One region of the Rhizobium sp. NLR10b genome, then DNA from elsewhere that is predicted to be linked to it. Evidence: predicted binding sites of a transcription regulator. Region 1 holds the regulator's gene; each other region holds the start of a gene.
The links. Region 1 encodes LexA, which represses DNA repair genes until DNA is damaged. Its sites were predicted from a motif close to TGTTCNNNNTGTGTTCNG; they were not measured.
Positions count from the first base shown of each region.

Region 2: the regulator LexA is predicted to act here: its motif matches at 1,222-1,239, upstream of HJB91_RS05720 (DNA recombination protein RmuC).
Region 3: the regulator LexA is predicted to act here: its motif matches at 1,416-1,433, upstream of HJB91_RS05300 (YifB family Mg chelatase-like AAA ATPase).
Region 4: the regulator LexA is predicted to act here: its motif matches at 1,324-1,341, upstream of recA (recombinase RecA).

Region 1 is NZ_JABDWV010000007.1:211,189-213,391, forward strand. Features, by position in the region: gene HJB91_RS13770 (ComEC/Rec2 family competence protein) at 1-630, shown strand, start outside; gene lexA (transcriptional repressor LexA) at 611-1,330, opposite strand; gene HJB91_RS13780 (VOC family protein) at 1,526-2,203, shown strand, end outside.
Region 2 is NZ_JABDWV010000003.1:165,041-167,243, forward strand. Features, by position in the region: gene HJB91_RS05720 (DNA recombination protein RmuC) at 1-1,189, opposite strand, end outside; gene HJB91_RS05725 (globin-coupled sensor protein) at 1,386-2,203, shown strand, end outside.
Region 3 is NZ_JABDWV010000003.1:76,312-78,514, reverse strand. Features, by position in the region: gene HJB91_RS05300 (YifB family Mg chelatase-like AAA ATPase) at 1-1,324, opposite strand, end outside; gene gshB (glutathione synthase) at 1,479-2,203, opposite strand, start outside.
Region 4 is NZ_JABDWV010000012.1:97,950-100,152, forward strand. Features, by position in the region: gene recA (recombinase RecA) at 121-1,209, opposite strand; gene HJB91_RS20290 (carbohydrate kinase family protein) at 1,440-2,203, shown strand, end outside.

The DNA.
Region 1 (2,203 bases):
CCGGCTCCCCGCCCGCCGGATCTGGTGATTTCGGAGGATGGTGGTCTGGTTGCGGTCGTTGCGGCTGAGGCAATCGCGTCCAACCGTGAAAACCCGCCGGATTTCATCTTCGACCAGTGGCAGCGAGCGCTGGTCCTGCCGACACATGTTCCACCGAAGATGCTGGATGGTCCGGCTATCCCGCCGGAAGGAGAAGACCGCCGAGTCAGGCTTTCCCGCGATCAGCAGAACGAAGCGAGCGCAGCGATGCGGGCAGCCGCAGCAGGCGGTGAAGCAAACCGGTTTTCCTGCGTCAAGAAGGCGTGGTGCACATCACGACTCGGCAATGGCCATATCGTCACCGTCATCGACAATGCCGCCTATCTCGGCCCGGCCTGCGATACGGCCGATATCGTCGTGACCTCAGTCCGCCTGCGTTTCAACAGCTGCCGTTCAGGCGGGACGCTCTTCACCGGCGAGACGCTCCGCAGGACCGGTTCCGTCGAATTGCGCTTCGCCGATGCCGGCCTGCAGGTCGCAACCGCATTCGAGGCGCTATCGCGGCCATGGATGCGCCATCGCGCCTATGATTGGCGCAAAGACAGTTTTACCGAATCCGGTCCGGCTGCTGTCAGTGATAACGGCGAATGAGGCCGACGAGCTTGCCCTGCACCTTGACGCGGTCCGGCCCGAAAATCCGGGTCTCGTAAGCCGGGTTGGCGGCTTCCAACGCGATCGAGGCGCCCTTCCGGCGGAAGCGTTTCAGCGTTGCTTCCTCGTCGTCGACGAGGGCAACGACGATGTCGCCGGGACTTGCGGTGCTGCCGTTGCGGATGATCACGGTGTCGCCGTCGAAGATGCCGGCGTCGATCATCGAATCGCCCTTGACCTCCAGCGCGTAGTGCTCACCGGAGCCAAGCATGTCCGCGGGAATGATGATGTCATGCGTGTTGTTCTGGATCGCCGAGATCGGAACGCCGGCGGCGATTCTTCCCATGACCGGCACGGAGACAGAGTTGCCGTTGTCGGCGACCGGCTTTGCGGCAGCGGGGGCGGCGACCGGCTGGGGTTTGCCGAGGCTGCCCTCGATGACGCTCGGCGAAAAACCGCGGCGCTGTTGCAGGCTGGGGTTATAGGCCTCCGGAAGCTTGATCACTTCAAGCGCCCGGGCGCGATTCGGTAGCCGGCGAATGAAGCCGCGCTCCTCGAGCGCCGTGATCAGGCGGTGAATGCCGGATTTCGAGGCGAGATCCAGGGCATCCTTCATTTCGTCGAAGGAGGGAGGGACGCCGGATTCCTTCATGCGCTCATGAATGAAAAGGAGAAGCTCCTGTTGTTTGCGCGTGAGCATCGACGTCAGACCCCTGATTGAAACAAATCCAGAACAGACACTATATGTTCCATATGTGTTCCGCAAGTAGCTAAATTTCCGTAAAACTTCGGGCCAACTCGTCGAGATTTTTAATTTCATTCGACGGGATTGGCGCACATCGCTTGCATTCGGGGAGGGGCTGTCGCACATCTTTGCCCCTTTCAGGAGGATATCATGAACGCGCATTCCGCCAAGTCGCATCCGCTGGATCACGTCGTGCTGCCGGTGGTCAATATCGATCTGGCGCGTGAGAGGCTCGGCAAGCTCGGTTTCACCGTCGCCGCCGATGGGCGCCATCCCTTCGGAACGGAGAATGCCTGCGTCTTTTTCGCCGACAAGACCTATCTGGAGCCGCTTGGCGTGGCGAGCGTCGAGGAGAGCGAGGCAGCGGCCCGCCACGGCAATGTCTTCATCGCCCGCAATCGCGCCTTCCGCTTCCGCTGCGGCGAGGAGGGATTGTCTGCGCTGGCCTTCCTCAGCGAGGATGCCGGCCTCGATCATAAGCGCTTTGTCAGCAACGGCGCGAGCGCCGGCGAGATGTTGCAATTCAGCCGGCCGATGCGGATGCCGGATGGTTCGGAGACCGTCGGCAGCTTCAAGCTGGCCTTTGCAGCTGATCTGCGCGCACCCGATTTCTTTCTCTTTACCTGCCAGCGCATCAATTCCTTCCCGACAGATCGCGCCGCGCTGGAGACGCATGCCAATGGCGTGATCGGCATTGCCGAGATCGCGCTTTGTGCGCCGGACCCGGCGGCATTCGCCGCCTTCGTCGGACTTGCGATAGGGCAGGCGGCGGCGGAGAAAACCGGTTTCGGCGTGAATATCGCGGCATCAAATGCGAAGATCAGCCTG
Region 2 (2,203 bases), on a different contig from region 1:
CGGTACGGCTTTCCACCGATTTGGCCGGAGCCTCGCCATCGCGGGCGGGCTTGGCGTCACCGCCTGCCTCGAATTCCAGCGCCTCGATCTTGGCGCCGCGCCTGGTGAGCTTGTCGGCTGACGTGACCACCATGTCGATATCTTTCTGCGCCATGGCGAAGTGGCCCTGCAGCTTGCGCACCCGCTCGTCGAGGCGGCCGAGATCGTCCATCAGCAGTGCCACCTCGCCCTGGATCAGATGCGCCTGCGCCTGCATGCGCTGGTCTTTCAGCACCGCCTGGATGACCTGGATCGACAGCATCAGAAGTGATGGCGAGACGATGACGATGCGCGCTCGGTGTGCCTTCTGCACCAGCGGCTCGAAGTTCTCGTGGATCTCCGCGAAGATCGATTCCGACGGCACGAAGAGAAAGGCCGTCTCCTGGGTTTCCCCCTGAATCAGATATTTCTCCGAAATATCCCGGATATGGATCTCCATATCGCGGCGGAACTGCTGGCCGGCGATCTTGGCGGCCTCGGGGCTGCCGGCGTCACGGATGGCGTTCCAGGCTTCGAGCGGGAACTTCGCATCGATGACAAGCGGCGGCGCGCCGTTCGGCATGCGGATCGTGCAGTCCGGCCGCGAGCCGTTGGAGAGCGTCTGCTGGAAGGCATAGGCGCCCATCGGCAGGCCGTCGGCGACGATCGTCTCCATCCGCGACTGGCCAAAGGCGCCGCGCGTCTGCTTGTTCGAGAGAATCGCCTGCAGTCCGACGACGTCCTTGGCGAGCGTCTGGATATTGTTCTGCGCCGCATCGATGACCGCCAGCCGCTCCTGCAGCCGCTGCAGATTCTCATGCGTCGATTTCGTCTGCTCGGTGATCGTCGAGCTGACGCGCTGCGACATGCCGTCGAGACGTTGGCTGATTGCCTGATTGAGCTCGCTCTGACGCGCGCCGAAAACCTCGGCCATGGCCGTGATGCGGCCCTGCATCTCCGCCTGGATCTTCAAAAGCTCGGCCATGCGCGCCTCGCTTTCGCCAGCCCGCAGGCTCGCCTCCTCCGCCTGCTCGCGGCGGAGGCTGATGCCGCGCAAGAGAAGGATGATCACCAGAAGCACAAAGGCGATGAGAACGCCGCCGGCAAGCGCCAGCATGGCCGGACTGAGCGAGGCGACGGAGAGGGCGAGCGATTCGGGATGAACGGTCATGCCGCAACCATAACAGAAGATGGGGCAATATATAGATCAAAACGTGAACAAAATCGGCAATTCCCAATATCCTCTCTGTCGCTTTCCTCGCCGACGCGGAAAATCGCTGCCAGTTTAATCATTGCTCAACCATATTGGCCAAAATCTGTGCCAATGAATTCCCTCCCGCGCCGTTGCGCCAAGTACAGAGATTTCCATGACATCCCAGCAGACCGACAGTGCCCTCAGACAGCGTCTCGATTTCATCGAACTGGACGAGGCGACGCGCCGGTCGATGCGGGATATCAGCCCCGTCATATCAGAGCTGATCGGCGCTGCCCTCGACAAGTTTTATGCCAAGATCGCCAGGACCCCCGCCGTATCGGCTTTTTTCGCCGATAAGAACCATGTCGCCCACGCCAAGAAGCACCAGCAGGATCATTGGAGCAAGCTTGCCGGCGGCGCCTTCGACGAGAGCTATGTGGACGGCGTGACCGCGGTCGGCCGAACGCATGCCCGCATCGGGCTGGAGCCGCGCTGGTATGTCGGCGGCTACGCCCTTGTCATGTCCGAACTCGTCAAGGGCATCATGGAGAAGCAGTGGCCGTCGGTCTTCGCGCGCCAGCAGGGCAAACTGCTCGCCGAGAAGCTGTCGGCGGTCATCAAGGCGGGCATGCTCGACATGGATTATTCCATCTCGGTCTATCTCGAGACGCTTGAAGCCAAACGCCAGGCTCTTGAAGAGCAGCGCGCCCAAGCCCAATCCGACCAGGCGCTTGCGCTCGAGCAGCTGCGCCGCGGCCTGGAGGCGCTGTCGAACGGCGATCTCGAGGCTACCCTGCCGTCCGACCTGCCAGGTGATTTCCGGCAAATGGCCGAGGATTACAATCGTGCCGTCAAGGCGCTTCGCCAGTCCTTTGCATCGGTGCGGGACACGTCCGGCCATATCATGAACGGCGCCGACGTCATTTCCAATGCGACCAACGACCTGGCGTTGCGCACTGCCCAGCAGGCGGCGGGCGTCGAGGAGAGCTC
Region 3 (2,203 bases), on a different contig from region 1:
CGATCATTGATGTGGAGCAGCGGGCATTGGTGCCGATATCCCTGGCGCCGGCGCGCGCGAAGCGCTCCTGCTGGAGCTCGCGGGCGCGGGCGACGCGGCGGGCGACATCGGCGCTGGCCTCGGCCGCCATCGGGCGGATCAGATCGGCGGCGGAGACGGCCGGCACATCGATGCGGATATCGATGCGGTCCATCAGCGGCCCGGAGATGCGGGCCTGGTAGTCGCTCATGCAGCGCGGGCCACGGGCGCAGGTATGGCCGGGCTCACCGGCCATGCCGCAGCGGCAGGGGTTCATCGCCGCGATCAGCTGGAATTTCGCCGGATAGGAGACGCGGTGATTGGCGCGCGCAATGACGCATTCGCCGCCTTCGAGCGGCTGGCGCAGCGCATCGAGCGCCTGCGGCGTGAACTCGGGGAACTCGTCGAGGAAGAGCACGCCGTGATGGGCGAGCGAGGCCTCGCCCGGCCGGGCGCGCAGACCGCCGCCGACAAGGGCGGCCATGGTGGCGGAATGATGCGGGGTGCGGAAGGGCCGGCGATCGGACAGCTTGCCGCCGGTGAGCTGGCCGGCGATCGAATGGACCATCGACACTTCAAGCAGTTCGGCGGGCGAAAGCGGCGGCAGGATCGACGGCAGCCGCGACGCCAGCATCGATTTGCCGGAACCGGGAGGCCCGACCATCAGGAGATTGTGGCCGCCGGCGGCCGCCACCTCGAGCGCACGTTTTGCGCTTTCCTGGCCCTTGATCTCGGCAAGATCCGGCAGGTTGGCGGCATTGGCGCGGATCGACGGCTCCGGCCGGGAGAGCACCTGCGTGCCGCGAAAATGATTGGCAAGGGCAATCAGGCTGCGCGGTGCGAGAATATCGACCTCGGCGCCGGCCCAGGCAGCCTCGGCGCCGCTTTCGGCCGGGCAGATCAGCCCCTTGCCGAGAGCATTGGCGCCGATCGCGGCCGGCAGCGCGCCAGCGATGGCGGCGATGGTGCCATCGAGATTGAGCTCGCCGACGACGACAAAATCCGACAGCGCATCGGCGGGAATGGCGCCGAGAGCGGCCATCAGCGCCAGCGCGATTGGCAGATCAAAATGCGAGCCTTCCTTCGGCAGATCGGCGGGCGCCAAGTTGACGGTCACCCGCTTGCCCGGCAGCGCCAGGCCGGAGGCGTGAAGGGCGGCCTGAACGCGCTCGCGGCTTTCAGCGACCGCCTTGTCAGGCAGGCCGACGATCTGCATGCCGACCTTGCCAGGCGCGATCATGACCTGGACCTCGACCGGCACGCCTTCGATGCCCTGGAATGCTACCGTACTGACACGCGCGACCATATGCCCACCCTTGTCCCGCAAACTCTTAGAGACCGCCCCGTGGCCGTTGAAAGCCAGCGGTTGCAATCTGGCACGGAAGCAGGACTAAAACAAGAACAATAAAAGAACGCAGGCGGATAAGCAGCAGTAATCGCGGTTGTACCCGATCGCAGCCTCAGCCGCGCTTGCGCTCGATCGCGTCCCAGAGCAGGGCCGCGATATCGGCGCCGCCGAACTTCCTGACCTCGCGGATGCCGGTCGGCGAGGTGACGTTGATCTCGGTCATGTAATCGCCGATCACGTCGATGCCGACGAGCAGGAAGCCGCGTTCCCTCAGCGCGGGGCCGATGCGGGCGCAGATTTCCTTTTCGCGCGGCGTCAGTTCGGTCGCCTCGGCGCGGCCGCCGACATGCATGTTGGAGCGGCTGTCATGCTCGGCCGGCACGCGGTTGATGGCACCGGCAAACTCGCCGTCGACAAGGATGATACGCTTGTCGCCCTTGCGCACGTCGGGCAGATATTGCTGGGCGATGAAGGGCTCGCGGAAGAGTTGGCCGAACATTTCCAGCAGCGAGGAGAGGTTGCGGTCGTCGCGGGTCGAATGGAAGACGCCGGCGCCGCCATTGCCGTAGAGCGGCTTCAAGATGATGTCGCCCATCTCGTCGCGGAAGCGGCGGATTTCGGCGGGATCCTTGGTGATCAGCGTCTTCGGCATCAGATCGGCGAATTCGGTGACGAAGATCTTCTCCGGTGAATTGCGCACCCAGGCCGGATCGTTGACGACGAGCGTCTTCGGATGGATGCGCTCGAGGAGATGCGTCGAGGTGATATAGGCCATGTCGAAGGGCGGATCCTGGCGCAGCAGCACCACGTCCATGGTCGAGAGATCGACGCGCTCGG
Region 4 (2,203 bases), on a different contig from region 1:
ACAAATCCATCGGCTTTTAACGTTCGCCTCCGCCACTGTCCAGCCGACAAACAAAACCGGCCGCATTCTGATAAGGGAATGCAGCCGGCTGAGATATCAGATCAAGTTCAAGCGCGAAAATTACATTTCCGCGGCGGCATCGCCGTCATCGGCATCCGGACCGCCATTCTGCAGGAAACGATCGGCGATCAGGCCGGCATTCTGGCGCAGCGCCAGCTCGATCTCCCGAGCGAGATCCGGATTGTCGCGCAGGAAGGTTTTGGCGTTTTCGCGGCCCTGGCCGAGACGCTGGCTGTTATAGGAGAACCAGGCGCCCGACTTCTCGACGATACCGGCCTTGACGCCGAGATCGACGAGTTCGCCTGTCTTCGACACGCCTTCGCCATACATGATGTCGAACTCGACCTGCTTGAAGGGAGGCGCCATCTTGTTCTTGACGACTTTGACGCGGGTCTGGTTGCCGACCACCTCTTCGCGCTCCTTGACCGAGCCGATGCGGCGAATGTCGAGGCGCACGGACGCATAGAATTTCAGCGCATTGCCGCCCGTCGTTGTCTCCGGCGAACCGAACATGACGCCGATCTTCATGCGGATCTGGTTGATGAAGATCACCATGCAGTTCGACTTGGAGATCGAAGCGGTCAGCTTGCGCAGCGCCTGGCTCATCAGGCGGGCTTGCATGCCCGGCAGGCTGTCGCCCATCTCGCCTTCGATTTCGGCGCGCGGCGTCAGCGCGGCGACCGAGTCGACGACGAGAACGTCGACGGCGCCGGAGCGCACCAGCGTGTCGGTGATTTCGAGCGCCTGCTCGCCGGTGTCTGGCTGCGAGATCAGAAGGTTCTGCAGATCGACGCCAAGCTTGCGGGCATAGACCGGGTCGAGCGCGTGTTCAGCATCGACGAAAGCGCAGATGCCGCCCTTCTTCTGCGATTCCGCAATGGTTTGCAGCGCAAGCGTTGTTTTGCCCGAGCTTTCCGGCCCATAGATTTCAATGATACGGCCCTTCGGCAGACCGCCGATGCCGAGCGCGATATCAAGACCAAGCGAGCCCGTCGAAACCGTCTCGATCTCGACAACGTTCTCGTTGGAACCGAGTTTCATAATCGAGCCCTTGCCGAACGACCGCTCTATCTGTGAGAGTGCCGCTTCAAGCGCCTTGCTTTTGTCCACCGATTTGTCCTCTACCAGCCGCAATGAATTCTGAGACATCCGATCCACCTTTAGGTTATTGAAGCCGCTCAAGCAATGTCGAGTTTGTACCCTATTTGTTCCATTCCCGCAATAGGCGTACAAACATTTGAAAGAAAAAGGTAAAACGGCCCGTGTTCTACATTTGTTTTATCAATGCAAAGCAACGGCTTAGGCCTTATGAGCCGGCTTTGTCGCAGCCAGGCGGACCGCTTCGATTCGCCTTTCCCGGGTTATGAGAAGCGGGTGAGTTGATGAAAAAGATTCTCGTTCTCGGCGGCGCCCATATCGACAGGCGTGGCCGCATCTCCGGCGAAACGGCGCCAGGGGCCAGCAACCCCGGCACCTGGTTCGAGGAGCCGGGCGGCGGCGGTTTCAATGCGGCGCGCAACCTTGCAAGACTGGGCTTTCACGTGACGATGATCTCGCCGCGCGGCGGCGATCCCTTCGGCGAAATGGTCGGCGAAGCCGCCGATTTCGCCGGCATCGACGACCGGCCCTTCGTCTTCCTCGACCGCAAGACGCCGAGCTACACAGCGATCATCGAGAAGAACGGCGACCTCGTGATCGCCCTTGCCGACATGGATCTCTACCGCTTCTTCGTGCCGCGGCGCCTGTCCATCCGCTGGGTGCGCGAGGCCTTCGCCGCGCATGATTTCATTCTCGTCGACGCCAATCTGCCGGAAGAGACGATCGCGGCGATCGTCGCCAAGGCGAACTCCCTGGCCAAACCCGTCGCGGCCATCGCAATCTCGCCGGCCAAGGTGGTCCGGCTGAAACCCTGCATCGCGGATATCGACTATCTGTTCCTGAACGAGGCCGAAGCCGCTGCCGTTACCGGCGTGCAGCCGGAGGATTTGGGCGGTTGGCCGCCGCTCCTGAACGAGATCGGCATCAGAAACGCCGTGGTCACCCGCGGCCGGCGTGAGCTTGTTGCGATTTGCAAAGACCGCGCCGTGGCGCTGCAGCCGCCAATCGCCGACACCGTCGCCGATGTCACGGGCGCCGGCGATTC